2 regions of the Massilia hydrophila genome follow, and region 2 is predicted to be linked to the other one. Evidence: predicted binding sites of a transcription regulator. Region 2 holds the regulator's gene; the other holds the start of a gene.
What was found. The regulator FliA, encoded in region 2, starts transcription of late flagellar genes. The targets are predictions, from matches to a motif close to CTAAAGTTTNNNNNNNNNNNGCCGNTA.
Positions count from the first base shown of each region.

Region 1: LE190_RS19400 (flagellar protein FliT) is a predicted target of FliA. The motif match lies at 2,196-2,222, and genes of this name have one in related genera.

Region 1 covers NZ_JAHYBX010000011.1:20,839-35,428, reverse strand. Annotated here, with positions in the region: gene LE190_RS19405 (M1 family metallopeptidase) at 1-1,940, opposite strand, end outside; gene LE190_RS19400 (flagellar protein FliT) at 2,273-2,554, shown strand; gene LE190_RS19395 (type IV pilus assembly protein FimV) at 2,937-4,010, opposite strand; gene fumC (class II fumarate hydratase) at 4,136-5,533, shown strand; gene LE190_RS19385 (RNA-binding S4 domain-containing protein) at 5,550-5,762, shown strand; gene LE190_RS19380 (DUF883 family protein) at 5,894-6,175, shown strand; gene bufB (MNIO family bufferin maturase) at 6,172-7,812, opposite strand; gene LE190_RS19370 (BufA1 family periplasmic bufferin-type metallophore) at 7,858-8,187, opposite strand; gene LE190_RS19365 (YjfB family protein) at 8,255-8,452, opposite strand; gene mobB (molybdopterin-guanine dinucleotide biosynthesis protein B) at 8,506-9,042, opposite strand; gene LE190_RS19355 (general secretion pathway protein GspB) at 9,029-9,856, opposite strand; gene LE190_RS19350 (ExeA family protein) at 9,860-11,476, opposite strand; gene LE190_RS19345 (hypothetical protein) at 11,498-11,959, opposite strand; gene LE190_RS19340 (hypothetical protein) at 11,966-12,148, opposite strand; gene LE190_RS19335 (metal-dependent hydrolase) at 12,280-13,104, opposite strand; gene LE190_RS19330 (GIN domain-containing protein) at 13,350-14,590, shown strand, end outside.
Region 2 covers NZ_JAHYBX010000001.1:388,275-402,864, reverse strand. Annotated here, with positions in the region: gene LE190_RS01745 (flagellar hook protein FlgE) at 1-1,118, opposite strand, end outside; gene LE190_RS01740 (flagellar hook assembly protein FlgD) at 1,155-1,868, opposite strand; gene flgC (flagellar basal body rod protein FlgC) at 1,887-2,288, opposite strand; gene flgB (flagellar basal body rod protein FlgB) at 2,322-2,738, opposite strand; gene flgA (flagellar basal body P-ring formation chaperone FlgA) at 2,897-3,622, shown strand; gene flgM (flagellar biosynthesis anti-sigma factor FlgM) at 3,756-4,085, shown strand; gene LE190_RS01715 (flagella synthesis protein FlgN) at 4,092-4,562, shown strand; gene LE190_RS01710 (hypothetical protein) at 4,640-5,089, opposite strand; gene LE190_RS01705 (translation initiation factor Sui1) at 5,265-5,615, shown strand; gene LE190_RS01700 (EAL domain-containing protein) at 5,717-8,284, opposite strand; gene LE190_RS01695 (M35 family metalloendopeptidase) at 8,568-9,680, shown strand; gene motD (flagellar motor protein MotD) at 9,911-10,666, opposite strand; gene LE190_RS01685 (flagellar motor protein) at 10,676-11,419, opposite strand; gene LE190_RS01680 (RNA polymerase sigma factor FliA) at 11,401-12,138, opposite strand; gene LE190_RS01675 (MinD/ParA family ATP-binding protein) at 12,305-13,117, opposite strand; gene flhF (flagellar biosynthesis GTPase FlhF) at 13,110-14,579, opposite strand.

The DNA.
Region 1 (14,590 bases), on a different contig from region 2:
AGGAAGCGCCGGATCAACGCCTGTTCCGGCTCGCCCCGGGCCAGCCCGTCGAGGGTGCGCAGGTTGGCCAGGATCGCGTCCCACACGGCCACGCGCGGCTCGTCGCCATACTTGCGCACCAGGTCGAGGTAGGCACCCAGTTCCATGCGGCCATTGGACGCGAAGCTCCAGGTGTCGGACAGCAGCTTCAGGCGGGTACTGTCCGGCAGGCGCGGCGCCTGTTCGGCCAGGGCATGGAAGCTGGCCGGATCGTACTGCACGCGGAAGTAGCCGACGCTGTGCGGATCGACCACCAGCGCGCCCTCGCAGCTGCCCTGGGTCAGCGTGCCGCTGGTGCCGGACAGCAGCGTCGTCCAGGCCTTGCCGTTGACGGTGCCCACCTGCAACGGTACGTTCCACAGGCGCTGCTGCTGCGCCGGCTCGTCCAGGCGGTACTGTTCCTGCGCCAGCGTGACCCTGCGCCTGCCGTTCTCGCACACGGCCTCGACCTTCACCAGCGGGAAGCCGGGCTGCAGGGTCCAGTCGGATGCCAGCTTCTCGACCGGCTTGCCGGACGCCTTTTCGAGCGCCGCCCACAGGTCGGCAGAGGTGGTGTTCGAATACTGGTGCTTCGCCATGTAGGCGCGCATGCCCTTGCGGAACGCGTCCTCGCCCAGGTAGGCCTCGAGCATGCGCAGGAAGGCCTGGCCCTTCAGGTAGGTGATCGCATCGAACGCGGCGGCGGCCTGCTCCTCGGTCTCGATCGGGGTCTGGATCGGGTGGGTGGTCTTGCGCGCGTCAAGGTTCATCACGTACTCGCGCTCGGCCATGGCGTCCAGGTAGGGGCGCCATTCCGGGTGGAAGTGGTTGGTGGCCTTGGCCGCCATCCAGGAGGCGAAGCCTTCGTTCAGCCACAGGTTGTCCCACCAGGCCATGGTGACCAGGTTGCCGAACCACTGGTGCGCCACTTCGTGGGCATTGATATTGAAGGTCTGTTTCTTGACCCTCTCCGGGCTCTTCTTCGGGTCGTACAGCAGGGTCGGCTCGTTGTAGACCACCGCGCCCCAGTTTTCCATGGCGCCGTTGAAACCGCCCGGGATCGCGATCTGGTCCAGCTTCGGCAGCGGATAGGGAACGCCGAAGTAATGGTTGTAGTAGCGCAGCAGGTCGCGGGTGGCGGCCAGCGGGAAGGTAGCCGCGCCGAGCTTGCCCTCGGTGGTGACGATGCCGATGTCGACGCCGTCCTGGCGGCTTGCCAGGCGCTCCAGCTCGCCCGCCACCAGCACCACCAGGTAGCTCGGCATCTTCGGCGTGTTGCCGAACGTCACGCGCTGCATGCCGCCGGCAAGTTCCTCGCGCTTCTCGATCGGGGTGTTCGAATAGGCCTTGAAATGGCCCGGCAGGTCGACGCTCAGGCGGAAGCGCGCGCGGAAGGCGGGCTCGTCCCAGGTGGGCAGCATGCGGCGCGCGTCGGTGGGCGCCATGGTGGTCGCGATCAGCTTCTTGTCGGCGCCGCCGGCCTTGTAGTTGACGTAGAACAGGCCGCGCCCCTCGCGGTTGATCTGGCCGCGGAAGGCCAGCGCCAGCTCATACCTGCCCGGCGCCAGGGGTTGCGCCAGGGCGAAGCGCAGGGTCTGCTGTTGCTGGTCGAGGATGGGGACAAGGTTCAGCCTGCCAATGTCCTTGCCGGCCAGGCTGGCCGCGTCGATCTGCAGATTGTCGGCGTTCAGCATGATGGTCGAGGTCGGCTTCAGGACCTCGATCTCGACCGTCTGGGTGCCGCGGAAACTGTTGCCGGAAACATCGGGAACGACATGGGCGGTGTACTGCAGCGGCACCACGTCCTTGGGCAGCTTGCCCGGCGTGGCCGCGAACGAAAACGGTGCTTCGGCACGGGCGGCGGGCGCGCCCGCGGCGAATGCGAGCGCAGTGGCGGCGGCCAGGGCCAGGGCGACTGGCATGTCTCTCATAAGCATCTCTCTCTCATCTGTTTTTATTGGCGGATCCCGCGCGCCACGACGCAAAGACCCAGCGGGCACTGTAGAAAAGCCGGATTGCGGCTGCGCCCGGAATGCGACAGACTGCAGAAATCGGGGCCAGAGTGCCGAATCGGGGGAATGGCGGAGCATTCTGCAGCATGCATGGCGGGTTGACCATGGCATTTTGACAATATCAACGGGGCGAGAAAGAAATTTGAAATATTTTTTGAAAACACCCTAAAGTTTCCGAAAGGCCGTCCGTAAAAGCCTTTAGATGCCCGGCAATCCGGCCTGGCAGCAAGATGGGTGCAGACATGACCTCGAACGACGTCCTCTCGATGTACGAAAACCTGGCAGGCCTGAGCGGCCAGATGAAGGGCGCCGCCGAGGCGGGCGACTGGCGTGGTTTCGACAAGCTCAACGCCCAGGCAAGCGTGGCGGCGGGCGCGGCGCTCGGCGGCGTGCCGGCGCTGGATGGCGCCAAGCGCCTGCGCAAGATCGATCTGCTCAAGCAACTGATGGCCAACGACCGCGCGATCCGCGACGTGAGCGAACCGTGGATGGGCCAGCTGGACCGCGCCATGTGCGCACACTGAGCGAACGGACCAGGCGCCGCTGCGGCGTGCCCCCCCCCCCTGCAAAGGCGCCCATGGCGCCTTTTTTGTTTGGTAGCGTCGCCGGCACCAAACAGCAAAAAGCAAAAAGCAAAAAGCAAAAAGCGCCCGAAGGCGCTTTGCTGGTGTCCGGGCCAGTGGCCCCGACACGGAATCGGGGAGAGCGAGCACCAGGTATCTCCTGGCGTCGCCTCGTGCCGGTTGCATCCGGCGTTCGCTGCCGCAGCTGGCAGGCGAACCGCTTCCGGACACAGGCGTTTCATCAACGTCCGCCTGCTTTCCGCGCCACGCTATCGGTGGTGGCTGCGCCAGGCCTCTGTGCCGTTCATGATCTCGCGACCATGAAATGAGTATAACGTAAAAATCAGACTTGTGTAGACGACTCGTGCGCACCCTGTTCCAGGGTCGGCTCGACCGCGACCGGCGCCGCCGACTTGCGGCCGAGACGGGCGCGCAGGCGCGTCGCCAGGCCGACACGGGGTTCGGCGGCGCGCACCCCGGCCTTGCGGCGGCGCACGATGAAGACCAGGCCGCCCAGCAGCGCCAGCACGGCGGCACCGGCGCCGGCCAGCGGCAGCCAGGCGGTCTCCGCCGGCGGCGGCGCTTCCGGCTGCTTGCGCTTTTTCCGGGGCGCGCGCGGCGCCTCGGACGGGGCGGCGCCCGCGGCCACCTGCAACAGCTTTACCTTGTCCTCCAGCTGGACCAGCTGCTCGCGCAAGAGGGTATTTTTGGCGCCCAGTACGACGCAGCTGTCGACCGGCTGCGGCACCTGGGCGGCACAGGCGCCCGCCGCGGATGCCGATGCCGATGGCGATGCGGGTACCGGCGCGGGCGCGGTCACGCGCTCGGAGGCCAGCAGCGGCATGTCCGACGGCGGCCGGGATGCGGCCGCCACCCGCGGCGGTGCAGACGGCGCCGGCGGCGCGGGCGGATCGATCGGCCGGGGCCGCTGCCGGGCCACCGCTGGCGCGGGCTTCGGAGCCGGCATGGGAGGTGCCAGGGCCTGGACCGGATCCTGCGCCGCCACCGGCAGCGCGGCCGGCCGCACGGGCAGCGCAGGCGGGACCGGATGCGGGTCGGGCGCCAGCGACAGCGTTGCCAGGCGCACGGTGCGCTGCGCGCCGTCGGCCAGTTCTAGGAACAGGTGCAGCCGCTCCAGCTCCACCGGCGCGAACGAGGTGATGTGCAGGAACTGGCGGCCGTCGCGCCGCATCACCGACATCCGCAGCGTCGACAGCACCGGCGGCATGCCGAGGCCGGCGCCGCGGTAGACCTCCGGGTGCGCCAGGCGCACCTGCACCGGCATGGCCGGGTCTTCCAGCAGGGTGAGTTCGATGTCGGCCACCAGCGGCTGGCCGAGGAAGGACGCGAGCCGCGGCTCGCCGAGCTCGGCCGCGTGGGCGGCACTGATCGGCAGCGCGCACGCCAGGGAAAGCATCGATAACAGGATAAGCCGGCGCGCCATAGGGAAGTGGAAAATGAAGCCTGAACGTCATTAACGGACAATCGGCTAAACTCTTTAGCCACGCGCTACACCATTCCGCCCATTCGACAGGACACGCCATGGAAAACAGGATTGAAAAAGACAGTTTCGGCCCGATCGAGGTGCCGGCAGCCCGGCTGTGGGGCGCCCAGACCCAGCGTTCGCTGCACCACTTCCACATCTCGACCGAGCGCATGGCGCCGGAACTGGTGGCCGCGCTGGCCCAGGTCAAGCGCGCCGCGGCAGCCGTCAACCGCTCGCTCGGCAAGCTGCCCGCAGACAAGGCCGCAGCCATCATCCGCGCCGCCGACGAAGTGCTCGAAGGCCGCTACCCGGACGAATTCCCGCTCGCCGTGTGGCAGACCGGCTCCGGCACGCAAAGCAACATGAACATGAACGAGGTGCTGGCCAACCGCGGTTCCGAGCTCTTGAAAGGCGAGCGCGGCGAGCAGCGCCTGCTGCATCCGAACGACCACGTCAACATGGGGCAATCGTCGAACGACATCTTCCCCACCGCGATGCACGTGGCCGCCGCCTGCGCCGTGGCCCAGGACCTGCTGCCGGCCCTGGGCCAGCTGCGCGCGACGCTGCTGCGCAAGTCGCGTGATTTCGAATCGATCGTCAAGATCGGCCGCACCCACCTGCAGGATGCGACCCCGCTTACCCTGGGCCAGGAATTCTCGGGCTACGTGGCCCAGCTGGAGTTCGCGGAAAGCGCGCTCCGCGCCACCCTGCCCGGCCTGCTGGCCCTGGCCGCCGGCGGCACCGCCGTCGGCACCGGCCTGAACGCGCATCCGGATTTCGCCCCGCGCATCGCCGCCGAGCTGGCCTCGCGCACCGGCCTGTCGTTCAAGAGCGCACCGAACAAGTTCATGGCCCTGGCCGGGCACGACGCCATGGTGGCCGCCCACGGCGCCATGAAGACCCTGGCCACCGCCCTCATGAAGATCGCCAACGACGTGCGCTGGATGGCCTCGGGGCCGCGCTCGGGCCTGGGCGAGATCACGATCCCGGAAAACGAGCCGGGCAGCTCGATCATGCCGGGCAAGGTCAACCCGACCCAGTGCGAGGCGCTGACGATGCTGTGCTGCCAGGTGTTCGGCAACGACGTCGCGATCACGGTCGGCGGCTCGCAGGGAAACTTCGAGCTGAACGTGTTCAAGCCCATGATTGCGCATAATTTCCTGCAAAGCGCGCGCCTGCTGGCGGACGGCATGCGCTCCTTCGACCGGCACTGCGCCCAGGGCATCGAGCCGAACCATGCGCGCATTGCCGAGCTGATGGAAAAATCGCTGATGCTGGTAACCGCACTGGCCCCGCACATCGGGTATGATCGCGCCGCGCAGATCGCCAAGACGGCGTCGCACGAAGGCCTGACCCTGCGCCAGGCCGCGCTGCAGTCGGGCTTCGTCACCGAGCAGCAGTTCGACGGGTGGATTGTTCCAATCGACATGACCCGGCCAGATTCCGTCGATTAATTTCCTGAGAAAAAACATGCAAACAATCGTGTTCGATTTGACCGCCGAGTTCGTCGAGCTCAACCAGTTGCTGAAGCTGGTGGGCCTGGTGGACAGTGGTGGCGCCGGCAAGAACATGGTCGCCAGCGGCGCCGTGTCGGTCGATGGCCGGCAGGAGCTGCGCAAGACCGCCAAGATCCGCAGCGGCCAGACCGTGAGCGTGGGCGAACTGCGGGTGCGGGTGCAATAAATCACCTTGGGCCGGGCAATGGAACAGGGATCGCGGGCTTATGTTTGCGTCTTAACAAACAGAACAAGGATTCCTTGTTTATATTTTAAGTTCTCGCGTATCGACTTACCTCAACCGGCCAAAGGTGAAGCATGGAAACCCCGAACCGCGCCCAGTCCCAGGACCAGCTCATCGGTGACTTGCGTCTCGTCATCGAGAATGCGGAAGAGCTGCTGAAGAACACCGACCACTACACCAGCGACCTGTACCAGAACGCGCGCGCCAAGCTGGCGCTGGCGCTGGAAGCGGCCAACGAAGAACTGGCCCGCTTCGAGGATGCCCAGCTCGAACGCATGATGGCCGCCACCCGCGCCGCCAACGAGCGTTACTGCGACCGCACCGGCGAACAGCGCATCCTGCGCGCCTTCCACTAGTCCTGCGCCGCGATCGCGGCCACCAGGCCGCGCCCGAACCAGCCTGCCAGCATGGCGCCGAGCGCGGACGCCGATGCCGACGCCGCATCCAGCGCTGCGCCGAAGCTGGCGCCGCGTACCAGCTGGCCCAGGGCAGCCGCCTCGGCCGCATCCAGCTCCTCCACTTCCACCTGCCAGCCACGCCGCAGCACCAGTACCGTGCAGGGCCGGTCCACGCGCGCCGGCAACGCCGGGCCGCCGGGCTGGTGCGCATGCCACAGCGCCGCGATCGCCCACGGGCTGTCCAGCAGCGCCGCCGAAGGATGCAGGGTGATCCGGGCACCATCCAGTGCGCTAGGTGCCATGCCGGCCAGCGCATCCAGCCCGAGCGGCGGGCTGTCCGGCGCCAGGTGGGCACGGTGCACCGCCCATTCGAGGCGCGCCACGTCCGGCAGGTAGGGATAGGGGGCAGCGGCCTCCATACCGGCCAGGAAAGCGGGAAAGTCCGCGCCGAAGGCGCCCAGGTCGGGATCCTGCGAAGGATGGGCCCTGCCGTAGGCGCGCGCCAGGCCAGCCATGGCCTGCGCGCCGACCAGCTGTTGCAGCACCGGATAGGCCGCGGCCAGCGCCCGCTCCCAGCCGGCCGCCAGGTTGCCGCGGTACAGGGGCAGGCGCACCAGGCCGCCCTGTTTCAGCAGGGGCGCCAGCGCCGCGTCATGGTCCGCATCGAGCAGGGCCGCGCCGAAGCGCCGTTGCATGTCTTCCTGTGAGGCCTGCGCTCCTGGCGCCGGCGCAGGGCGCGACGGGGGCGGTGGCAGCTGCGCGGGGACAGGTGGCGGATAGTCGCGGGCAATCGCATCGGCAGCCTGCGCCTCGGCCACCAGCACCTCGAGCGCGGGCAGCTCCGCATCCCACTCGACCAGGGTCGGCACCCGTCCGAAGCGCGCCAGCGCGGCGCGGTACAGCGCCCAGACCGGCGCCGCCACCGCCGCGCCGTGGTGGTCCACCACGCCGAGCGGTGTCTCCAGGTGGCCGGCCAGGTGGATCTCGCCCACGCTGCCGGGCGCCAGCGCGGCGATGGCCGCCAGCGCGTCTTCGCCGTGGTTGCGCTGGTTGACGTACAGGTTGTTCACGTCGAGCAGGATGCCGCAGCCGGTGCGCCGCGCCAGCTCCGCCAGGAAGGCGGTCTCGCCCATGCTGTCGCCGCGCCAGCGCACGTAGGCCGACACGTTTTCCAGCAGCAGGCGCCGGCCCAGGCGCGACTGGACCCGGTCGACGCGCTCGCACAGCAGCGCCAGGGTGGCTTCGTCCAGCGCCAGCGGCAACAGGTCGTTGAGCTGGCGTCCGGCCAGCGCGCCCCAGCTCAGGTGTTCGGAGACGAGCAGCGGATCGAGGGCCGCGGCGAGCGCCGCGACCCGTTCCAGGTGGGCCTCGGAAAACCCCTGCACCGAACCCAGTCCGAGCCCGACCCCATGCAGGCTGAGCGGATAGTCGCGGCGCAGCGTTTCCAGCACGTGCCAGTCCCAGCCGGCGCGGGCCAGGTAGTTTTCGCTATGGACTTCGATGAAGCCGACCGCGGGGCGCCGGGCGAGGAAGGCGCGGTAGTGCGGCGCGCGCAGCCCGACGCCGGCGCGCGGGACGGCATGGGGAGCGGACATCGACGTGCGCGTGCGGCGCTGGTTGACTGGCCTGGCCTGCGCAGCTTATTTGCGCACGGCGGGCTTGGGTGCCTCCACCGCGGCTTCGGCCTTGCCCTGGGCCGCCGCGTCGCGGGGTGCGCGTCCGGCCTCCAGCGAACCGCCCAGTTTGGTGCAGCTACCCTTGGCTACGAACTTCCATTCGTTCGGGTCCTGGTCGACGCGGGCGGCGCCGGCGCAGCCGTGGGTGGCGGTGCCGCAGTCGTTCTGGCCGGCCTTGGCCACGCCGTAGCAGGCTTCCTGGTCGGCCTTCGGCACGCCCATCGCATCCTGGGCGGCGGCGTGGGCGCAGGCGCTGGCAAGCGCAGCGGCGATCAGGGCGTGGCGGTGGGTCATGCGGGTACTCCTGGCAGGTGAAAAGCGCCAGTATTTATCAGGCCGGAGAAAGATGCAAGACGAAGGCTCAGGCGGTCGTGTCGATCTTGTTGCCCAGGTGCGCAGGCAGGCGCGCCGGCTGCGCCGCCGGCAGGGCCTCGAGCAGCTGGGTGGCGGTGGCTTCCTGGATCTGCTGGGCCTTCTTCATGACGGCCAGGCTCAGCTCCTGGCGCTGGCCGGTCTCGGCGATGCTGGTGGACAGCTTGGCGATGCTCGACACATCCATGTCACTCTCCCATTAAGGCGTATCCACCGTTTACGGCGGCGCCGGCAGGAACTTTAGGCTTGCCGCGCTTCTTTTTGCATCCAGGCGCGCAGCCAGCACAGCACGGCCTGGCGGTCGTTCAGGTCCAGCCAGGCGCGGCCGCCCTGCTCCACCGGAGCGGGTGCGTCGGAGGCCACGGCCACGATGTCCGGGTCGTCCGGATACAGGGCCGGGCGGCCCAGGCCGGGGCGGAACACTTCCAGCTTGGGCATGCGTTCCCACTTGTATCCCTCGACCAGAGTCAGCTCGGCCGGCGCCAACCGCGCCAGGTGCTGCGCCAGCGGTGGCTCCGGGGCGCCGCGCAGCTCGCGCAGGATGGCGACGCGGTAGGGCGAGGCGAGCAGCACCTCGGCCGCTCCCGCCAGGCGCAGGCGCGCGCTGTCCTTGTGCGGCGGCTCCAGCTCGACATCGTGGTGGCTGTGCTTGACGACGTTCACGCGCCGGCCCTCGCGCGCCAGGGCCGCCACCAGGAATTCCAGCAGCGAGGTCTTGCCGCTGCCGGACCAGCCGACCACGCCCAGCAGCAGGCGCGGCGCCTCAGTAGCCGACACGGTAGCGGTAGCCGCGGTAGTTCATGATCGCCGCCTTCGGCAGCAGGCGCTCGAGCACCAGGCCCGGGGCGACCTCCTCGCCTTCGCGGCGCAGCATCTTGTCGACCAGCAGCAGGCGCTCGGCCGGGTTCGGCGAGTAGATGTAGCCGCCGAACGTGACTTTCGGGATCTCGCGCTGCACCGCCTCCGGCAGCGACTGCAGGGGACCGGCGCTGTCCTCGGGCGCCGCTGCGGGCGCAGGCAGGGGCGGGGCCGGGACTGCGGTCGCCGGCTCGGGCGCCGCAACTTGCGCCAGGCGCGCCGGCGCCTCCGTCGGCGTGGCGGTCGTGCGTACCGGCACCGGCGCCGGCGCCGGCCGGGCTGGTGCGATGGCCGCGGTGGACGCCGGCGGCACCGGCACCGCCGCCGGCGTGGCGGGCGCCGGTTCCGCTACGCGAGCCGGGGCGGCGACGAGGCCGGCCGGCGCGGACGCGGACGGTGGAACAGCCTTGCTTGCGGACGCAGGCGCAGGCACGGCAACAGTCGCCGGTACCGGAACGGCCGCAGGCGCGGGTGCGGCCGCGGGCGGCACCGCCGTGGCGGCCGGCGCCGGCAGCGCAGCGCCCTGTCCCGCCGCCGGCGCCGGCTGGCGCAGCAGGAAAGCCGCCCCCAGCGCCACGAAGGCGGCGCCTGCGCCGACGGCAGCCAGCAGCGGCATGTGGCGCCCCCGCGCCGGCGTGGCCGCCGGAGCGGGCGCCGGCGCGTGGATGGTGGGGATATCGCCGAGCTGGCGCTCGGCCTGGGCCTTCTTGAGGGCGTCGAGGATGTACGACATGGCTTAGTTTCCGGTCGCGGCCCGGGCCAGCAGGCGGGGCTCGGGCACGCCCGACAGCTGGTTCAGGCGCATGTAGGTGCGCGGACCGGCCACGCCGTCCGCCTTCAGGTCCTGCGTGCCCTGGAAGCGCCGCAGCCGCTCCCGGGTGACGCCGTCCAGCGCTGCCGCGGGCCGCGGCGCGGGCGCGCCCTCCAGCTGCGCCAGGCGCGCCGCCAGCCAGTCGGCATCGGGGCCGCGGTCGCCTTCGGCCAGCTCGTCGCGAAACGCGCGCGGCATGCGCCAGAAGGTGGTGAACTCGCCGCCGAAGCGGGTCACGAAGTCGGCCAGGCCGATACGCTCCCGGCGTCCGCCGGCGCTCAGGGTCACGCCCTGCTCGTCCAGCGCGGACAGCACGGCGTAGCCGGTGCGCGGTCCCTCATGCAGGGTCACCACGGCCGGGCGGTCGAGCAGGCGCAGCTCGTACAGGCCGCCGCGGCCCTGGTGGCAGCGCAGGTCCTGGCGCAGTGCGGCCGCGCACGGGTCCTCGCCGTCCAGGGACTGGCCCCACAGGGCGGCCAGGCTGCGCAGGGCGCCGGCCTGGTCGGCCTGCAGCGGCGGGACGGTGGCCAGCGCCGCGCCCCGTACGGCATTTGCTGCCGCAGCCGGAGCCGGGGCCGGCGCGGTGGCGGTAGCCGGGGTTGCAGCCCGCTTGACCGGCGCCGCTTCGCGTCCCGGCATGACCTGCCAGGCGGCCGCGCTGAGCGCCGCCAGCGCCAGCAGCGCGCCCGCCGCCAGCGGCAGGCGGCGCGGGCGGGCGGCGGGCGCCTCCGCCGCGAACACCTCGGCCGCGGCCTTGTTCAGGATCCGGCGCGTGACCTGCGGACTGTTTTCGACATAGGCCCCCAGCAGCGCGCGGTCGCACAGCAGGTTGATGCGGCGTGGCACCCCCTGGGTCCAGGCATGGATCGCGGGCGTGAGCGCGGGCGGGAACGGCCTGCCGCTGCTGCCGGCCACCGCCAGGCGGTGCGCGACGTAAGCGCCGGTCTCCGCTTCCGACAGCGGCCCCAGGTGGTAGCGCGCGATCACGCGCTGGGCCAGCTGCTCCAGTTCCGGGCGCGCCAGCATGCTGCGCAGCTCGGGCTGGCCGATCAGGATGATCTGCAGCAGCTTGCGCTCGCTGGTCTCGAGGTTGGTCAAGAGGCGCAGCTGTTCGAGCACCTCGGCCGACAGGTTCTGCGCCTCGTCGATCACGAGCACATTGTTCAGGCCCTGGGAGTGGGCTTCCAGCAGGTAGACGTTGATGGCGTCGACGTAGGCCTTGATACCGGCGCCGGACGCGGCTTCCGGCAAGGGAATGTGCAGCTCGTCGCACACGCTCTGCAGCAGTTCGCCCACGCTCAGGCGCGGGTTGAAGATATAGGCCAGCCGGCAGTTCGGGGGAACCTGTTCGATGAAGCAGCGGCATACCGTGGTCTTGCCGGCGCCGATCTCGCCGGTGAGCAGGACGAAGCCGCCGCCGCTGCCGATCCCGTACAGCAGGTGCGCCAGCGCCTCGCGGTGGCGCTCGCTCATGAACAGGTAGCGCGGATCGGGAGCGATCGAGAACGGTGCGCCCTTCAGGTCGAAGTAATGGTTGTACATGCGTGGGCCGGGTTGCGCTGGCTAGCGGGACTGCGACTTGAACTTCGCGCAATATATCTTGCTTTTGTCATTCACGTAAGCGATCTTGCTGCCCGGGTTGGACACGCGTACGGGAAAGGGCGAGGCGTCGCGCGGCCGGAAGGCGGTGCCGGAAGCGGCGCGGATGCTTTCCTGCAGTTCGTCCGGGGTGCTGCCGGTGGCGGCGGCGATGAATACCAGCTCGCTGCTGTCGTCGCTGACCATGACTTCCGCCACCCGCGCACCCCACAGCGTGGCCTCGACCCGGAACCAGTAGGCGCCGCCCTCGCGCTTGTAGGCGGGGCCAAAGGCGGCGGTGAGGTAGTCGTGGAAATAGCGGTTGTCGAGGTGGCTGCGGCACAGCAGGGCATCGCCGATCACCTGGTTGAAGGTCGAGGGCATGGCGCGCGCCGGCAAGACCGCGCACAGCGCGAGGCACACGGTGGCGGGCCAAAGACGGCGCACGGCGGCCTAGAGCCTGGACAGCCAGTCGCGGTTGGCCGCGATCTGGGCCTTGACCGAGGCCGGCAGGGCTTCATAGCAGCCGGGATGCTGTTTCAGCGCGTGTTCGCGCACTTCCTTCTGCATGCCATTGACGATGAAGACATACACAGCAGCCCCATCCTTGTTACGGGTGCCCATATAGCGAATCACGGTAGATCTCCTTCCATGACCCGTATTATGACATCCCGAGGGGCGCCAGGCCACGCGCCCGCCCGGCAGGGGCCCGCGCCCGGCGATGGCGGACGGCAGTTCTGCGGCTATCCGAGGCAATCCGCGGCGCCTCAGGCGGGTGGACTGCTGCGCAGCGCTTCCCAGGCCGCGCTGTTGCGGTCCAGCCACATCCGGACCAGGCCCCGGTTGTCGTGGCGCCATGGGTGGAAGCGCGGCGAACAGTACTGCAGCACCGGACCCGCCATGTGCCAGGCCAGGCCGCGCCGGCCGAACCACATGCGCGCCGCGCTGGCCCAGGTGCCGGGCCGCCACAGGGCGCCGTCGCGCCGCAGGTTGTGCGCGGTCTGCAGGAAGATGTCGAACCAGAACACCAGGCTGGCATGCAGGAACCACAGCACGCGGCGCAGGTGGCCGCCGCCGGCGGCGCGGTAGGCGTCGAAGGCCACTGCCTTGTGCTCGAGCTCTTCCACCGCGTGCCATTCCCACAGGCGGCGCAGGGCCGGCTCGGCGCCCTCGAGCCACTCGGGGTGGCGCAGCACGCCGTCGGCCAGCATCGCCGTATAGTGTTCCAGCGCGCAGGTGATCGCCACCCGGTCGCGCACGCCGAGCGCGGCGATGCGGCGCACGCGGCGCACGATGCGCCCTTCGATCGCGAAGCGCAGCCCCTGCCGCTCGAGTTCGGCGTTGTACTGGACATGCATGTGGCGGTGGGTCGCTTCCTGGCCGATGAAATCCTTGACCTCGGCGCGCAGCACCGGGTCGAGCCGCTCCTGCGGCAGCGCGCGCAGGCTGTCGATGAACATCTGTTCGCCGATCGGGAAGGTCATCGACAGCGCATTGAAGAACTGGGTGCGGTAGGCGTCGCCGCCCAGCCAGCGGCGGCCGAAGCCGCCCGACAGGTCGACGTCGAGCTTGCGGACGGTAAGCGAAGACATGGCGGCTCCCGGGATCGAACGAGCAATATAGCACCGGCGCCGGAGGCGCATGCGCCCCTTTCCGGATTCGTTGACTGACGGCAATATTGACCGCGGCGTGCGCGGGCCGGTTCACGCCGCCTCGGCTCATCCGTGAAAATGACAATTCATTCCCCGTTTTTGCGCTTCCGTCGGTTTCCCTGCGACTTCGGCGATGGCCTGTCTTATCTTGCAGTCTCCCCGACGCCCTGATCAACGACAACAACATGCCTACCGTCCTCAAGCCTACCCTGCTCGCCGCCGCCATTGCCATCGCCGCGGGCGCCTTCGCCCAGGCCAGCCATGCCGAAGCGCCCTCCACGCCGGTCACGCAGCAGCGCAAGCTGGCCGCCTTCAGCGCCATCGAACTGTCCGGCCCCTACCAGGTGGTGGTGCAGGCCCAGGGGAGCCAGGCGGTCGCGCTGTCGGGCGAGGCCAGGCAGCTCGGCGAGGTCGAGACCTTCGTGCGCGGCGACACCCTGGTGGTGCGCCCGGTACAGCGTACCGGCTTTCATTTCAGCTGGAGCAAGCGGCGCGACAAGGTCACGATCCACATCACCGCGAGCGGCCTGACGAGCCTGAAGATGTCGGGCAGCGGCGACGTCGAGCTGTCCCGGCTGGCCGGCGAGCGCGTCGCGCTCAGCGTGGACGGCCCCGGCGACCTGCAGGCCGAAGGCACGGTGCGCGAGCTGGCGCTGCGCTCCAGCGGCAGCGGCGACGCCGACCTGCAGCGCCTGAAGGTGGCCAACGTGGAACTGAACATGTCCGGACCGGGCGACGTGCGCCTTGCCGGCGTCGGCAACGAACTCAAGGCCACGCTCAGCGGTTCCGGCGACCTGACGGCCGATGACATGCGCCTGGCGCGCCTGCAGGCCCGCATGAGCGGCCCGGGCGGCATGACGCTGTCCGGCAGCGCGCGCGAACTGCGTGCCGAGATCAGCGGTTCAGGCGACCTGGACGCCTGTTCGCTGGCGGTGGAAGCAGCCTCCACCGTGCAGAACGGCCCGGGCAGCGCCTGCGTGAACGGCGCCATCAGGAAGTTCGATGCCGAAGTACGCGGCTCCGGCGACCTGCGCGCCAGCGGCCTGCAGGCCGGCAGCGCGGTCGTGCGCCTGGGCGGCCCGGGCAGCGCCACGCTGGAAGGCAGCATCGGCCAACTCAGCGCCGACGTCAGCGGTTCCGGCGACCTGGAAGCCGGCGCCCTGAAGGTCCAGCGCGCCATGCTCAAGGCGCGCGGCCCGGGCGGCATCGCCCTGGCCGACGTGTCCGACACCCTGGACGCCGAGCTGCACGGCTCGGGCGGCCTGGATGCGCGCATCGACGGCAAGCGCCTGCTGCTCAGGATGACGGGACCGGGCGCCGCCCGCGTCGAAGGCAATGTCGCCTTGGTCAAGGCGCGCCTGAGCGGTTCCGGTGGCCTCGACGGCCGCGCCCTGACGGCGGGACAGGCCGACATCGCCGTCACGGG
Region 2 (14,590 bases):
TCGAAGTCGATCTCGACCGGCATCACCAGTTCCGCGCCGGTATCCGGATAGATCGGCACGTCATAGGTCATCTTGCCGCCCTGGCTGGTGGTCAGCTTGTTCAGGTTGCCGCTGGTGTCGAAGCGCAGCGTGCCGATCACGGCGGCCGGGACGCGGATCGCCTTGGTCATGGCGGCATCGACCTGCTCCGGGGTCGAGCCGGGCACGATCGCCACGGCGTCGGCGGCGGCCTGGATCGCCAGCTGGTTCTCGGGCGTCGCCAGGCCGGCGCCGGCGGCGGCCGTCACCATGGCGCCGGCCGCGACCGCATACGCCTGCAGCGCGGCCGTCATGTCGGCCGGCACCGGCGGCACCGCGCGCGACGCGGTTTCCCAGGCGGCGCGGGCATCGTTCACGGCGGTGAAGGTGGGGCCGATGCCGGTGGCGGCCGCGGCGGCCTTCAGGGCGTTGACTTCGACGCCGTCGTTGGCGGCATACACGTTCCAGGTGCCGGCGTCGGTCTTCACGTAGTAGGTCGACAGCACGTGCGCGTTGCCGAGGGTGTCGTACACGCTGAGCGGGGTCTGGCGGTTGTAGGTGGTCGGGTCGTTGATGTCGAACGGCGTCGTGGTCGGCGGCAGGCTGCGCGAATCGAGGTTCATCTGGACCTGGATCTTGCTGGTGGCGACCGGATCGAGGTCGGCGGTCTCGATGCGCAGCGCCACCGGGGCGCCGGCGGCCAGCTGGCCGTTCGCGTTCAGGCCATAGCCGGTGAGGCGCGCGCCCTGGGCGTTCACCATGTAGCCGTTCTTGTCGAGCGAGAACTGGCCGTTGCGGGTGTACTGGATCATGCCGGCGGTCTCGGTGCGGAAGAAGCCGGGGCCGTTGATCGCCATGTCGAGCGGGTTGTTCGAGGATTCGACGTTGCCCTGCGAGAACTGCTGGGCGATCGCTGCCACCTTCACGCCGATGCCGGCGGTGACGCCGCCCGCGCCGCTGAGCGAGTTCGCATACACGTCGGCGAACTGGGTGGTGGCGCCCTTGAAGCCGACCGTGCTGGCGTTGGCGATGTTATTACCGATGACGTCGAGGGATTTGGCTGCGCCGTTCAAGCCGCTCAGGCCTTGTTGGAAAGACATGGTGTACTCCTGGATGAATGAAGTAAGCGGCTCGGCTTACAGGACTTGTTTAATATCGGCCATGGTCACGGCGCCCTTGCCCGGCAGGTTAAGCCGGATGCCGTCCTTGGCGTTGGTGGTGACGCTGGCCACGCTGTCGAAGGACAGCGCGCGCGCATCGGTCAAGGGTTCGCCGCCGCGCAGGGCCACCACGCGGTAGGTATAGCCGCCGTCCGGCAGCGCCAGCGGCTTGCCGTCGGCCCCGAGCGCGTTCGCGTCCGGCACGCCGTCCCAGGCGATCGGCACCACGCCGCGTTCCTGGGCGCCGAGGTCGATGGTGGCGACTTCCTTGCCGGTCTTGTTGCTGGTGACGACCACCTGCACCTTGTCGGCCGGACTGTCGAGCTCGACGCCGAGGATGGCCTTGCCGCCCTGCAGCTGCAGCTTGTTGCCTTCGACCAGCACGCCGTGGCCGATCAGGTTGGTCGCCTGCATCGCCTCGGACGACTGGTAGCTCGTCTTGAGCGACTCCAGCGTGGCGTTGAGCTTGTTGACGCCGGTGACGGTCGAGAGCTGGGCCAGCTGGCTGGTGACCTGGGCATTGTCGAGCGGGTTCAGCGGATCCTGGTTCTTCAGCTGGGTGACCAGGAGGGTCATGAACTTGTCGGTGTCGGCCTGGACGCTGTCGACTTCCTTCTTCTTCGGGTTCATGTTCGACATCAGTTCGTTGATGCCTGCCGGTGGCGCCGGGCTGTTCGAGACGGTGGTCATGGTGTGCTTCCTGCGGGATTACTGGCCCAGGGTGAGGGTCTTGAGCAGCATGTTCTTGGCCGCATTCATGGTTTCGACGTTGGTCTGGTAGGAACGCGAGGCCGACAGCATGTTGACCATCTCGTCCACCACGTTCACGTTCGGCATCGACACATAGCCCTTCTCGTCGGCCATCGGGTGCTTCGGGTCGTAGACCTGCTTCAGCGGCGACGGGTCCTCGACCACTTCGCGCACGCGCACCGCGGTGGCGCCGGACTGCTGCGGCACGGCCTCGAACACGACCGCCTTGGCGCGGTAGGCTTCGCCGTTGGCACTGGTGGCGCTGTCGGCGTTGGCCAGGTTGGAGGCCACGGTGTTCAGGCGCTGCGCCTGGGCGCTCATGGCCGAACCGGAGACATTGAAGATATTGAAGAGGGACATGGTCTTATTTCGCTAATTGATCCGCTGGGGCGCTTACTGGCCCTGGATGGCCGCCATCAGGCCCTTGATCTGGCTGTTGATCATGGTGATGCCCGCCTCGTAGCGCAGCGCGTTGTCGGCGAACTGATTGCGCTCGACATCCATGTCGACCGTATTGCCGTCCACGCTGCCCTGCACCACGCCGCGGTACAGCAGCGGGGTGCCGTTGGACAGCAGGTCGCCGCTGGCGCCGCCCTGGCCGATGTGGCGGGCGGCGGTGGTCGCCAGCGGGCCTGACGCGCTCTTCGGGCCGAGGGCGTTCTGCAGCGCGCTGGCGAAGTCGATGTCGCGCGCCTTGTAGTTCGGGGTGTCGGCATTGGCGATGTTCGACGCCAGCACTTCCTGGCGCTGGGCGCGCAGGGACAGGGCTTTTTCGTTGAAACTCAGGTACTGGTCGATCTTGCCGATCATGCCGCCTCCGGGTGGATGCTTGTTGGGACAGGACCGATAATACGTACAAGCAACAAAACGCAATCGAAGGAGTAAGACGCCCAAAACCCGGCTATTCCCGGTTTCGCGGCATGCCCCCCCTGCCTAGAATGGCAGCATCTCCCCGAACCCATTGCGCCATGAAGCTCATCCCCGGCCTCCTTGCCACCCTGCTCTGCCTTGCGGCCCTGCCCTCCGCCAGTGCGGTCCCGGCCCAGCCTGCCCAGCCTTCCAGCGCCCAGCGCCAGGCCCTGCCGGTGCTGCGCGCCGTGGCCGAGCAATACCTGCAGACCCAGGCCGCCGGCCTGCCGGGCCAGGTGAGCATCAAGGTCGGCCAGGTCGACCCGCGTACCAGCCTGGCGGCCTGCCCGGCGCCGGAAGCCTTCCAGCAGCCGGGCGCGCGCGCCTGGGGCAAGACCACGGTCGGGGTGCGCTGCAGCGCGCCGCAGGCCTGGACCATTTATTTGCAGGCCACGGTCAGCGTGGTGGCGGATTATGTCGTGGCGGCGGTACCGCTGGCCCAGGGCCAGCCGGTCGAGGCCGGCCAGCTGGGCCTGGTGAAGGGCGACATCGCCGCCATGCCGAACGGAATCATCACCAACATGGCCCAGGCCATCGGCCGCACGCCGACCGCTTCGCTGCCGGCCGGTACCCCGCTGCGCCTCGATACCCTGAAGGCGAAGCCGGTGGTGCAGCAGGGCCAGGCCGTGCGCCTGGTATCGAAGGGCGCCAACTTCGCGGTGTCGAGTGAGGCGAAGGCCCTGAACAATGCCGGCGAAGGCCAGGTGGCGCAGGCGCGTACCCAATCCGGCACGGTGGTGAGCGGCACGGCACGCGCCGGCGGCATCATCGAGGTGGCGATCTAGGCCTTGCAGGCTTGTACGCCAGGCGCCTGCTTATTTTCCTGAACAGCCTTTTCTGCGCTAAAGTTTGTGACATCCTTGCCGATACACGAAGCAGATACCGGAGTTTCCGCTCCGAACAGAGAAGGATGATGCCGTGAAAATCAACGATAACCTCAAGGGCCCGGCCCTGCAGCCGACCAACACCAATGGCGCGGCCAACGCGCGCGGCGCCACCACGGCCGCCGGTGGTGCGGCCACCGCGGCCACGACGGCCAATCCCGGCGCCACCGACAGCGTGCGCCTGTCCTCGGCCGGGCAGGCCATGGCCAGCGCGATTGCCGGCAACAACCAGGTTTTCGACACCAAGAAAGTCGAACGCATCAAGATGGCCATTGCCGATGGCCAGTTCCAGGTCAACTCGGAAAAGGTCGCCGACGGATTGCTCGATACCGTGCGCGACCTGCTCCACTCACGCAAGCGATAAACTTCCATGCCCTCCAGCCCCGTCACCACTCTTGCCGCAGAACAGCAACACCTCAGCGCCCTGCTGGCGCTGATGAAAGAGGAACAGCAGCTCCTGGTAGCCGCTGACGCCGACGGGCTGGCAGAACTCACTCCCCGCAAGAACACCCTGCTGCAGGCGCTCGCCGGCCTCGCGGCGCAGCGCCATGCGGCCCTCGGCGCGGCCGGCTGCGAAGCGTCGGAAGCCGGCATGGAACCCTGGCTGGCCGTGTCCGGCGGCCTGGAGGCGCGCAGCCAGTGGGACGCCCTGCTCGGCCTGGCGCGCGAGGCGAAGGAAGCCAACCGCGTCAACGGCATGCTGATCAGCAGGCAACTGGCCCACAACCAGGGCATGCTGAACGCCCTGCGCATGCCGGCCGGCGCCGAAGCCGGCGGCCTGTACGGCGCCAGCGGCCAGGCGCTCGGTGGCGGGCCGTCGAAGCGCTACGTGGTGGGCTGAACGCGCCCTCTTCTTTTGAGCAGCCGCACCGACTGCATCACCGTGGTTTGACCGCGTGGGCAAGGGACTTGCCCACCCTACTTGCCGAAGGCGCGCATGTCGGTCTTGCGCAGCAGGGCCACGTTGGCGCGCTGCTCCCTGGTGAAGCCGGCCAGCATGTCGGCGGCCTGCTTCTTGTTCATGGACGGCTCCAGCCCGACGAACATCCCGGCATGCAGCATCGCGTAGGTGGACAGCGCGAACTCGCGGGTGCTCAGGCCGTGTTTGGCGAGCACGGCCTTCGCGCGCGGCTCCTTGTCCAGCACACGGGCAAAGGCTTCGGCCGACAGGTTGTTGTTGCGCTCATCCTCATTCCCGTCCTCGTCGTCCTTCTTCTCGAGTTTCCTGATGTCGGGAGCGGCGGCCTTCAGCTTGGCCAGCAGGGCCGGGGTCAGCAGGAAATGCTCTTCGGGCTCGGCAGCCTGCGCCTGGGTGGCGCACAGCAGCAGGGCGACGAAGGCGGCGGCGAACAGCTTGCTCGGTTTCATGGTCTTACCTTTGCATGTTTTTGACAGGCGTGGAGTATAGGGCGAGGCTCAGCCGCGCAAGACCCCCACTGGTGGTGGATTCGTCCGACGGCGCCGTGCGCATGCCTCTTGCCCGGGAGCCGGGCGGGCACGTAAACTACCGTGCCCAGCCCAGCAATCTTCCAGCCAGGATCAAATGAACAATTCCTCCAACAGCCGTCTCGTGTACTCGACCGAAGGCGGACGCATGTGTCCCGAATGCCGGCAGCAGCTCAGCGCCTGCGCATGCAAGGCCAAGGCCGCGCCACCTGGCGACGGCGTGGTGCGGGTGTCGCGCCAGACCAAGGGGCGGGGCGGCAAGTGCGTCACGGTAGTGAAAGGGCTGGCGCTCGATGCGGTTGCGCTGGCGGTGCTCGGCAAGCAGCTGCGCACGGCCTGCGGGTCGGGCGGGACGGTGAAGGATGGGGTAATCGAGGTACAGGGGGACCATTGCGAGATGGTCATGAACACGCTCGAGGGCCTGGGGCACCGGCCGAAGCGGGCGTAGGGTGGGCGGATTTTCCGCCCACGCGTTCAGATCACAGTACCGCAGCCCGTGCGGCTGATGACATCGTCACTATCACCGCGTGGGCGGCGAGGCCGCCCACCCTACGAAACACGCAGCATCGCCTCGATGCGCTGCGGCTCCACCGGCCGGCTGAAGCAGTAGCCCTGCATCTGGTCGCAGCCGCGCGCCTGCAGGAAGGCCAGCTGCTCATTGGTTTCCACGCCTTCGGCGATCACGTTCAGCTTCATCGAGTGCGCCAGCGCGATCACGGCATTGACAATGGCGGCGTCATCGGCGTCCTGGGTCAGGTCCATCACGAAGGAGCGGTCGATCTTGAGGCTGTGGATCGGGAAGCGCTTCAGGCTGGCCAGGCTCGAGTAACCGGTGCCGAAATCGTCGATCGCGAGCTGCACCCCCATCGCGGCCAGCTGGCCCATGGTCTCGGTGGCCGCGGCCGGGTTTTCCATCAGCACGCTCTCGGTGATCTCGAGCGTCAGGTAGCCCGGATCGCAGCCGGTTTCCTCCAGCAGGGCCGCCACGCGCTGGGCCACGTCCTGGCCCAGGAACTGGCGCGCCGACAGGTTCACGCTGATGCGTACCGGACCGATGCCGGCGCGCACCCAGGCCACCTGCTGGCGCATGGCGGTGGCCAGCACCCAGTCGCCGATCGGCACGATCAGGCCGGTTTCCTCGGCGAGCGGAATGAACTCCGCCGGCGAAACCATCGGATGCCCGGCCGGCTGCCAGCGCAACAGGGCCTCGACCCCGGTCACGCGGCCGCTGCCGATGTCTACCACCGGCTGGTAGTGCAGCAGGAATTCGTCGCGCTGCAGGGCGCGCTGGAGCGCGCCTTCCAGGCGCAGGTGCTGGGTGGCCTGCTCGCCCATTTCGGCGGTATAGAAGGCGTACTGGTTGCCGCCCTTGGCCTTGGAGCCGTACATGGCGCTGTCGGCGCACTTGAGCAGGGTGGCGCCATCCAGGCCGTCGCCCGGGTACATGGCGATGCCGATGCTCCCCGACGGGAACACTTCCTGGCCGCACAGGGCGAGCGGCTGGAACAGGTTGTCGAGCAGCTTGCGCGCCACCTTGCCGGCGTCTTCCTGGCCGCCCAGGTCGGGCAGTACCACCACGAATTCGTCGCCACCCTGGCGCGCCACGGTGTCGCTTTCGCGCAGGCTGCCCGACAGGCGGCGCGCGATCTCGACGATCAGGGCGTCGCCGGCGTCGTGGCCCAGGCTGTCGTTGACATGCTTGAAGCGGTCCAGGTCGATGAACATCACCGCCACCTGGCGCCCGGCGCGGTGGGCCTGCATGATGGCCTGGCTCAGGCGGTCCTGCATCAGGAGCCGGTTCGGCAGGCCGGTCAGGGCGTCGTGGTTGGCCATGCGCAGCAGCGCTTCCTCGGCCTGCTTCTGGCGCTGGATGTCGCGCACCACGCAGATGAAGCGCTGGTTGCCGCTGGCGTCGCGCATGCTCGAGACGTTGACGCTGACCCAGACCTGGCTGCCGTCGCGCCGCAGCAGGCGCTTCTCGCGCTGGTAGTCGGCGACCTCGCCGCCACGCAGGCGCGCGATCATGGCCTGCTCCTCGGCCAGCTCGTCCTGGCCCATGAACTGCTGGTAGAAGCGCTGCAGCAGTTCGATCTCGGAATAGCCGAGGATCTGCGACATCTTGCTGTTGGTGCGCAGCACGCGCCCGTCGCCGCCCAGCAGCACGATGCCGACCGCGGCCTGGTTGAAGGTGAGCCGGAAGAATTCCTCGCTCTCCTGCAGGCGCAGCCTGGCCTTGCGGCGGAAGGTCATGTCCTGGCCGATCAGCAGCAGCATCGGGGCGCCGTCCTTGTAGGCGCGGCGGATGTTGAAGTCCGCGTAGCGCACCCCGTCGGCGCGGCCGTCGAGCGTGACCAGCACGTTGTCGTGCGGCGCACCGGAGGCGAGCGCTTCAGCGGCGCGCACGGCCAGCTCCGGACTCGGGATCAGTTCTTCCAGCGCAAGCCGCTGCTCGAGCAGCAGGTCGTCCGGCACGTCGAGCAGGTCGGCCATCGTCCGGTTCATCGAGTGGGCGCGCAGTTCGGCGTCGATCACCATCAGGCCGGCCGGCATGCCATCGATGACCTGCTCCAGGTAGTTCTGGTTCTGCCGCAGGCTGCGCTGGCCGGCGTGCGCGTAGGTGTCGAGCGCCAGGCCCATGTCGAAGCAGACGATCTTGAGCACCGCGTCGACCGCCGTATGGAAGCGTTCCGGCTGTTCCTGCAAGCGGCGCCACAACAGACCGACCAGCTCGGACAGGTACTTGCGGTAGGCGCCGATGTACCACTTCGGGTCGAGCCCGATGCGCTCGTGCGTCGCGCCCACACGCAGGCGCTCGCGGATGTAGTCCTCGTCGTAGTCGCCGGCGGTCAGGCTGTCGAAATAGGACGCCTGCACCCGGCGCAGGCGCGCCTCGACGCCGTCGCCCAGCATGGCCCGCAACTGGGGGAAGGACATCAGGTGCGCATAGAAGCGCTCCGAGAACAGGTCGCGGTGCGTGGCCAGCAGCCCATGCACGTCGCGCAGCGCCTCGACGTCGTCCTCGCCCAGCTCGAGGAAGGCCTTGCGCGCGGCGACTTCGTCATGGTCAAGACCGATCTCGCGGGCCAGCTCGTCCACGTATTCCTGGAGGCCGTTCATGACTGGCCTCCTGAACGCCAAGAGGAGGATCGGTGCTGGGTGTACATGGGAAAGCCTGCGCTGGCGGAAGGGGAAGATTTATGCCGAGATATTGTTATTGCATAATAGCAATGATCGTAGCAGGAATCGAGTAAACATTGGTTACACCCTTTATTTGTTGTTTATCAGCCATAGTATGCATGGGTAGTTTGTTGCCATGAATAAATGGCTTCTTGTTACTACTCAATAAGCATGTCGGTTGGCGGGGGCACATTGGCCGGGTTGCCATCTCGTGGAGCCCCGCATGCGCCTTGTCGTCCTTCCCTCTTTCGTGCTGCTCTGCTGCGCCTTGCCCGCGCCAGCGCAGGAACTCGATGTGCGCCTGGCGCCGCTGCGCACCAGCACCGCGCGCGGCGACGAGGTGCTGGTGCGCGTCACCCTGCGCAACACTGGCGCCGCGCCGCGCTTCCTGCTGTCCTGGCAGGCGCCGCTCGGTGAGATCACGACGCCGCTGTTCGAGGTGCTGCGCGACGGTCAGCCGGTGCGCTACCTCGGCATGCTGGCCAAGCGCCCCGCCCCGGGGCCGGACGATTACCTGCGCATCGAACCGGGCGCCACCCTCAGCGCCACGGTCGAGCTGTCGGCACTGTACGAGATGCATGTGACAGGCACCTACCGGGTGCGCTACCGCAGCGCCGGCCCCGGCCTGCTGGCCGGCGCGCCGGATGGCACGGGTGCGATGCAGCCGCAGGCGGGCAGCCTGGCATCGAATCCAATCGAGATCTGGGTCGAGGGGCGCCTGCCGCGCGGGTCCCTTGCGCCACCAGGGCTGGCGGCGGGCGCGGCTGATCCGGCCTTCCCGAGATGTTCGAATGCGCAGCAGGAACAGCTGGGTGCGGCCGTGGATGCCGGGCGTGCGATGGCGCGCGATGCGCAGCGCTACCTGGACGAAGGAACCGGAACAGGCGCCGGGACGGGCGCCGGGACGGGCGCGGGGACAGGTGGCGCGACAGCTAGCGGATACGGGCCGCGCTACGCTACCTGGTTCGGCGCACCCGACGCGGAGCGCGTCGCTGCCGTCAGGGCCAAGCTTGGCGCGATCCGCGACGCGTTCGAGAACCGGCCGGTGGCGATCGACTGCGGCTGCAAGGAGAAATACTTCGCCTACGTGTATCCGGCCCAGCCATACACGGTGTACGTGTGCAAGGCGTTCTGGAGCGCGCCGCTCACGGGCACCGACTCGCGCGGCGGCACGCTGTTGCACGAACTGAGCCACTTCAACGTGGTGGCGGGCACGGATGACCATGTGTATGGCAAGACGGGGGCGGTGGAGCTGGCGCGCAGCGATCCGGCGCGGGCGGTGCGCAACGCCGATTCGTATGAGTATTTCGGGGAGAATGCGCCGCCGCAGCGCTAGGGCTTGCAGGTGGGCGGAGGTTTCTTGCCCACGCAGTCAAATGACAGTACTGCAGCCTGCGCGAGCGTTCATATCACAACGATCACCGCGTGGGGTGATCCGGTCCAGTGAACCGGATCATGAGCCGCCCACCCTAGGAATATCCGTCATTCACCGGCTTTGGTGCCTTGCTGGCCCGGCAGCGGCCATGAAATATTATTTCATTAGAACATCAAAAACGGTGTTTTATTTCACCGCATGGTGACCGGTTGCGGCTCCGGCACGGTTGCCAGGATCAGCACCGCCACGCGCCGGTTGCGTGCCTGGCCGTCCGGACTGTCGTTCGGTGCGACCGGCCGCGTGGCGCCATAGCCGATGGCGGCCAGGCGCGCATCGCCCACGCCCTGCTCGATGAACAGGCGCACCACGCTTGCCGCGCGCACCACCGACAGTTCCCAGTTCGAGGCGAAGCGCTCGTTGGTGATGGGACGGTCATCGGTATGGCCTTCGACCTCGATCCGGTGTGGATCGTTCTTCAGCAATCCCGCCACCTGCCCCAGCACCGCGCGCGCATCCGGCTGCAGCACCGCCTCGCCCTGTTCGAACAGCACGCTGGCATTCAGTTCGACGCTGATGCCGCGCGCATTCTGCGTGACGCGCACCTGGCCCGCTTTCACCAGCGGCAGCAGGGTCGCGTTCAAATCCTGGGCCAGCCTCTCCATGCGCTCGCGTTCGCGCTTGGCCGCTTCCAGGCGGCGGCGGTTGACGATGTGCGACAGCGGCAGTACCGGCTCGACATTGGTATTGACCTGGGGCGCGGCGCCGCGTCCGCCGAAGGCATCGCCCAGCGCCTCGGACAGCACCGCGTACTTGCCCTCGTTGACGATCGAGATCGCGTACATGACGACGAAGAAGGCGAACAGCAGCGTGATGAAATCGGCGTACGAGACCAGCCAGCGCTCGTGGTGTTCGCCGGGGACTGCATCGTCGTAGCGCTTGCGTGCCATGCCTGTCCTTTAGTGGCGCACCAGCAGGCTCGCCACCCGCTCCTCGAGCACGCGGGTATGGTCGCCGCTGGCGAGGTCGTGGAAGACTTCGGCCAGGATCTCGTACTGGGCCACCTTGTCGCTGACGATGGCCTTGAGCTTGTTGGCGACCGGGTAGAAGAACAGGTTGGCCAGCCCCACGCCGTACACGGTCGACACAAAAGCGATCGCGATGCCCGAACCCAGGCGCGCCGGGTCGGACAGGTTTTCCATCACATGGATCAGGCCCAGCACCGCGCCCAGGATGCCGATCGTCGGCGCGTAGCCGGCCGCCGATTCCCAGATGCGTGCGGCCTGGCGCTGCGCGAACTCGTAGGCGCTGATCTCGCTCTCGAGCAGGCTGCGCAGCTTGTCGGGCTGGATGCCGTCCACCACCAGGCGCAGGCCTTTCTGGGTGAACGGGTCCTTGGTGCCCATGTACTGTTCCAGCGAAAGCAGGCCGTCGCGGCGCGCCGTCAGGCTCCACAGGGTGATTTCGCGCGACAGCTTCTCGCGCCCGGACGCGGGTGGAAAGAATACCCAGCGCAGCATGCGCAGGCCGAGCAGGAAGGACCGCCCTTCGCTCTGCAGCAGGGTGGCGCCGAAGGTGCCGACCACCACGATGGCAAAGGCGGCCGGCTGCAGCAGCGAGGCGAAGCGCCCGCCGTCCAGCGTGTGGCCGAGCAGGACGCCCGCTACCGCGAGCGCCAGGCCCGCTACGCTGGCCCAGTCCATAATTGCTCCCGTAGCGTCGCGCGCAGGCGCGAGACGGCCTGGGTGTGCAGCTGCGACACCCGCGACTCGCTCACGCCCATCACGGCGCCGATTTCCTTCAAATTGAGTTCTTCCTCGTAATAGAGGCCCATCAGCATCTTCTCGCGCGGCGGCAGCCGGTCGATGGCGTCGATGACGGCCTGCCGAAAGCCCGTATCGAGCAGGCTGCGCAGCGGATCGCTGTCGTCCACTGCATGGCGGTCGAGGAAGCTCGCGCTGCCGCCCTCGCCGTCGTTGTCGTTGAAGTCTTCGTAGTACACCAGCTGGTGGCCGCCGCCATCGCCCAGCATCTCCTGGTAGTCGGCGAGCGACATCTGGAGCGACCTGGCGATCTCGGATTCGCTGGCCGGACGGCCCAGGCGCTGCTGCAGCGCCTCCATCGCGGCCTCCACCTTGCGCATGTTCTGGCGCGTGGAGCGCGGCATCCAGTCATTGTTGCGCAGCTCATCCAGCATGGCTCCGCGGATGCGCAGCACGGCATAGGTCTCGAACTGGGCGCCGTGGCTGTCCTCGTAGCGGTTGATGGCATCGAGCAGGCCGATCATGCCTGCCTGCACCAGGTCATCGACTTCCACGGAAGGCGGCAGCTTGGCCTTCATGTGGTGGGCAAGACGCTTCACCAACGGCATGTGCTCCGTCAGCAAATGGTTCTTGTCCGCTTTCCCTTTGACCGTGTACATGCGTTTTGTTTTTTGTCTATTCTTAAATTCGTACGGTGGGCGGGGTAATTTCGGGCAGTGCCCGGAATTACCAACGCTCACGCGGTCAAATCCTGTTGGATCCGCCTGTGCGTTCATTCATCGGATAACGATCACCGCGTGGGCGGAAAATCCGCCCACCCTACAGTCATCCCCTGCTCATCCCAGGCATCGCATGCAGCGCGAACCTGCCTGCGAGCCTGCGAAACGCGACCGAGGCACCCGCCAGCGGAAAGGCATCGACCACCGCCCGGCCCAGGCGCGCGGCCCGGTGCAGGTACTCGTCGGCCGGCACCGAACCCATCGAGCTGAGGTTTACTGCCAGGTAACGTGTTGCCGCAGTAGACATATTATCGTATACCACCTTGGCCTCAGCCTCGGTCGCGCCGGTGACCAGGATGCCGAAGGGGCGTCGGCCGAGCTGCTGGGCCAGGCGCTTGATCAGCGCGTAGGCGTTGGTGATCGAGACGGCCGAGGTACCGACCTGCACCACGATCTCCGAACTGGCCATCAGCGGCAGCGGGAATTCGCCATCCGGACCAAGCTCGCCATCGACGATCACGATGCCGGCCTGCTTGACCAGCACGTCGAAGGTCTTGGCCAGGCGCCGCGTCTCGACGCCGGCAGCCGGACCGCCGCGCTGGGGCGCGCCCAGTGTGGCCACCGAGAAGCCTTGCGGCACCGGGTGCAGCACCTGGTTCAGTCCGCATTCCTGGCGCGCCACGCTGGCCAGGCTAGCCGCGCGGCTCAGGCCCAGGCGGCGCGCGACGCCATAGTCGCGCTCGCAGGCGTCGACAATCAGGACGTCGTTCCCCAGCTGGGCCAGCGAGGCGCCCAGGTTGACCAGCATCGCGCCCTTGTCGTCTTCGGGCGTGGCGGACAGGAAAGTGACGATGCGCGGGCGCGGGCCCTGCAGCATCCGGCGCAGGCCTTCGGCCTGGTCGAAATCGAAACTAGCCAAGGTGCACCTCGTGCAGGCGATCGTGGGCGGCGGCGGCCATCATGACCGGCAGGTCGGCGTCGCCGAACTGGGCGCTGGCGTGGCGGGTGTTGCGGAAGGCGCGGTCGATCAGCATGGCGCGGTCGGCCAGGTGCAGGTCTTCCGGCACGCGCTGGCCATTCGAGATGTAATGCAGGTTCAGCTTCTGACGGATGACCACGTCGAGCACGTTGCCGATCGAGGCGGCTTCGTCCAGCTTGGTCATGATGCAGCCGGCCAGGCCCGTGCCCTGGTAGGCGCGTACCACTTCGTTCAGGGTCTCGCCGGTCGAGGTCGCGTTCAGGCACAGCAGGCGCTTCACGTCGGCGCCGGATTCGCTCAGCATGGCCACCTGTTCCGTCACCATCTGGTCGCGCTGCGACATGCCGATGGTGTCGATCAGCACGGTATGCTTGTTCTTCAGTTCTTTCAGGGCGATGCGCAGGTCGGCTTCGTCCTTCACCGAGTGCACCATCACGCCCAGGATCTTGCCGTAGATGCGCAGCTGCTCGTGACCGCCGATACGGTAGGCATCGGTCGTGATCAGGGCCAGCTTGTCCGGGCCGTGGCGCATCACGCAGCGCGCCGCCAGTTTTGCGGTGGTGGTGGTCTTGCCGACGCCGGTCGGGCCAACCAGGGCGAACACGCCGCCGCGGGCCAGCAGGTCGTCTTCGTTGGCGATGGTGGTGAGGTTGCGCGCCAGCACGGTCTTGATCCAGCGCAGCGCTTCGCCGGCGTCCTTGGCGACCGGCATTTTCTCGATCAGGTAGCGTGCCAGGGTGGCCGAGAAGCCGGCGGCCAGCATCTCGCGCAGCACGCTGGCCTTGTACGGCTCGCGCTGGGCGGTGGCATTCCAGGACAGCTCGGCCAGCTGGGTTTCCATCAGGCCGCGCATGGCGCGGATCTCGTTCATCATGCCGCCCATCTCGAGCGCGGCCGATTCCTTGGCCGAGGCGATGGCGGCGCTCATCATCTGGGTCATGGCGGCCATGTCGATGCCCGTTTCCGGGCTGGCGGCGCGGCGGTTGACGTAGGTCGGCGGGATCTCCCCTTCGGGGGCGGCGCGGCGTTCCACAAAAGGCCGGGCCACGTCAGGCTGGCCGCCGAAGGGGGCGGACTGGGGAGCGGCGGCGCGCGGGGCCTGGCGGAATTCAGGCTGGCGCAGTTCGGCCTGGGACTGCGAGACGGCGGCGCGCGAGAATACCGGCTCCGGGTCGAAATCGTCGTCGAAGGCCTGGAACGCGGGCGCCTGGGGAACGCGTGGAGCCGGCGCGTCGACCGCGGGTACGGACAGTGCGGCCACGTCATCGTTGTCCAGCGCCAGGATCTCGACCACGCCATCGACCGGGCGGTTGGAGAGGATGACCGCGTCAGGGCCGAGCGCCTCGCGCACCTTGCGCAGGGCGTCACGGGAAGTAGCCGCTGTAAATTTCTTTACGTTCATCATTTCTCTCC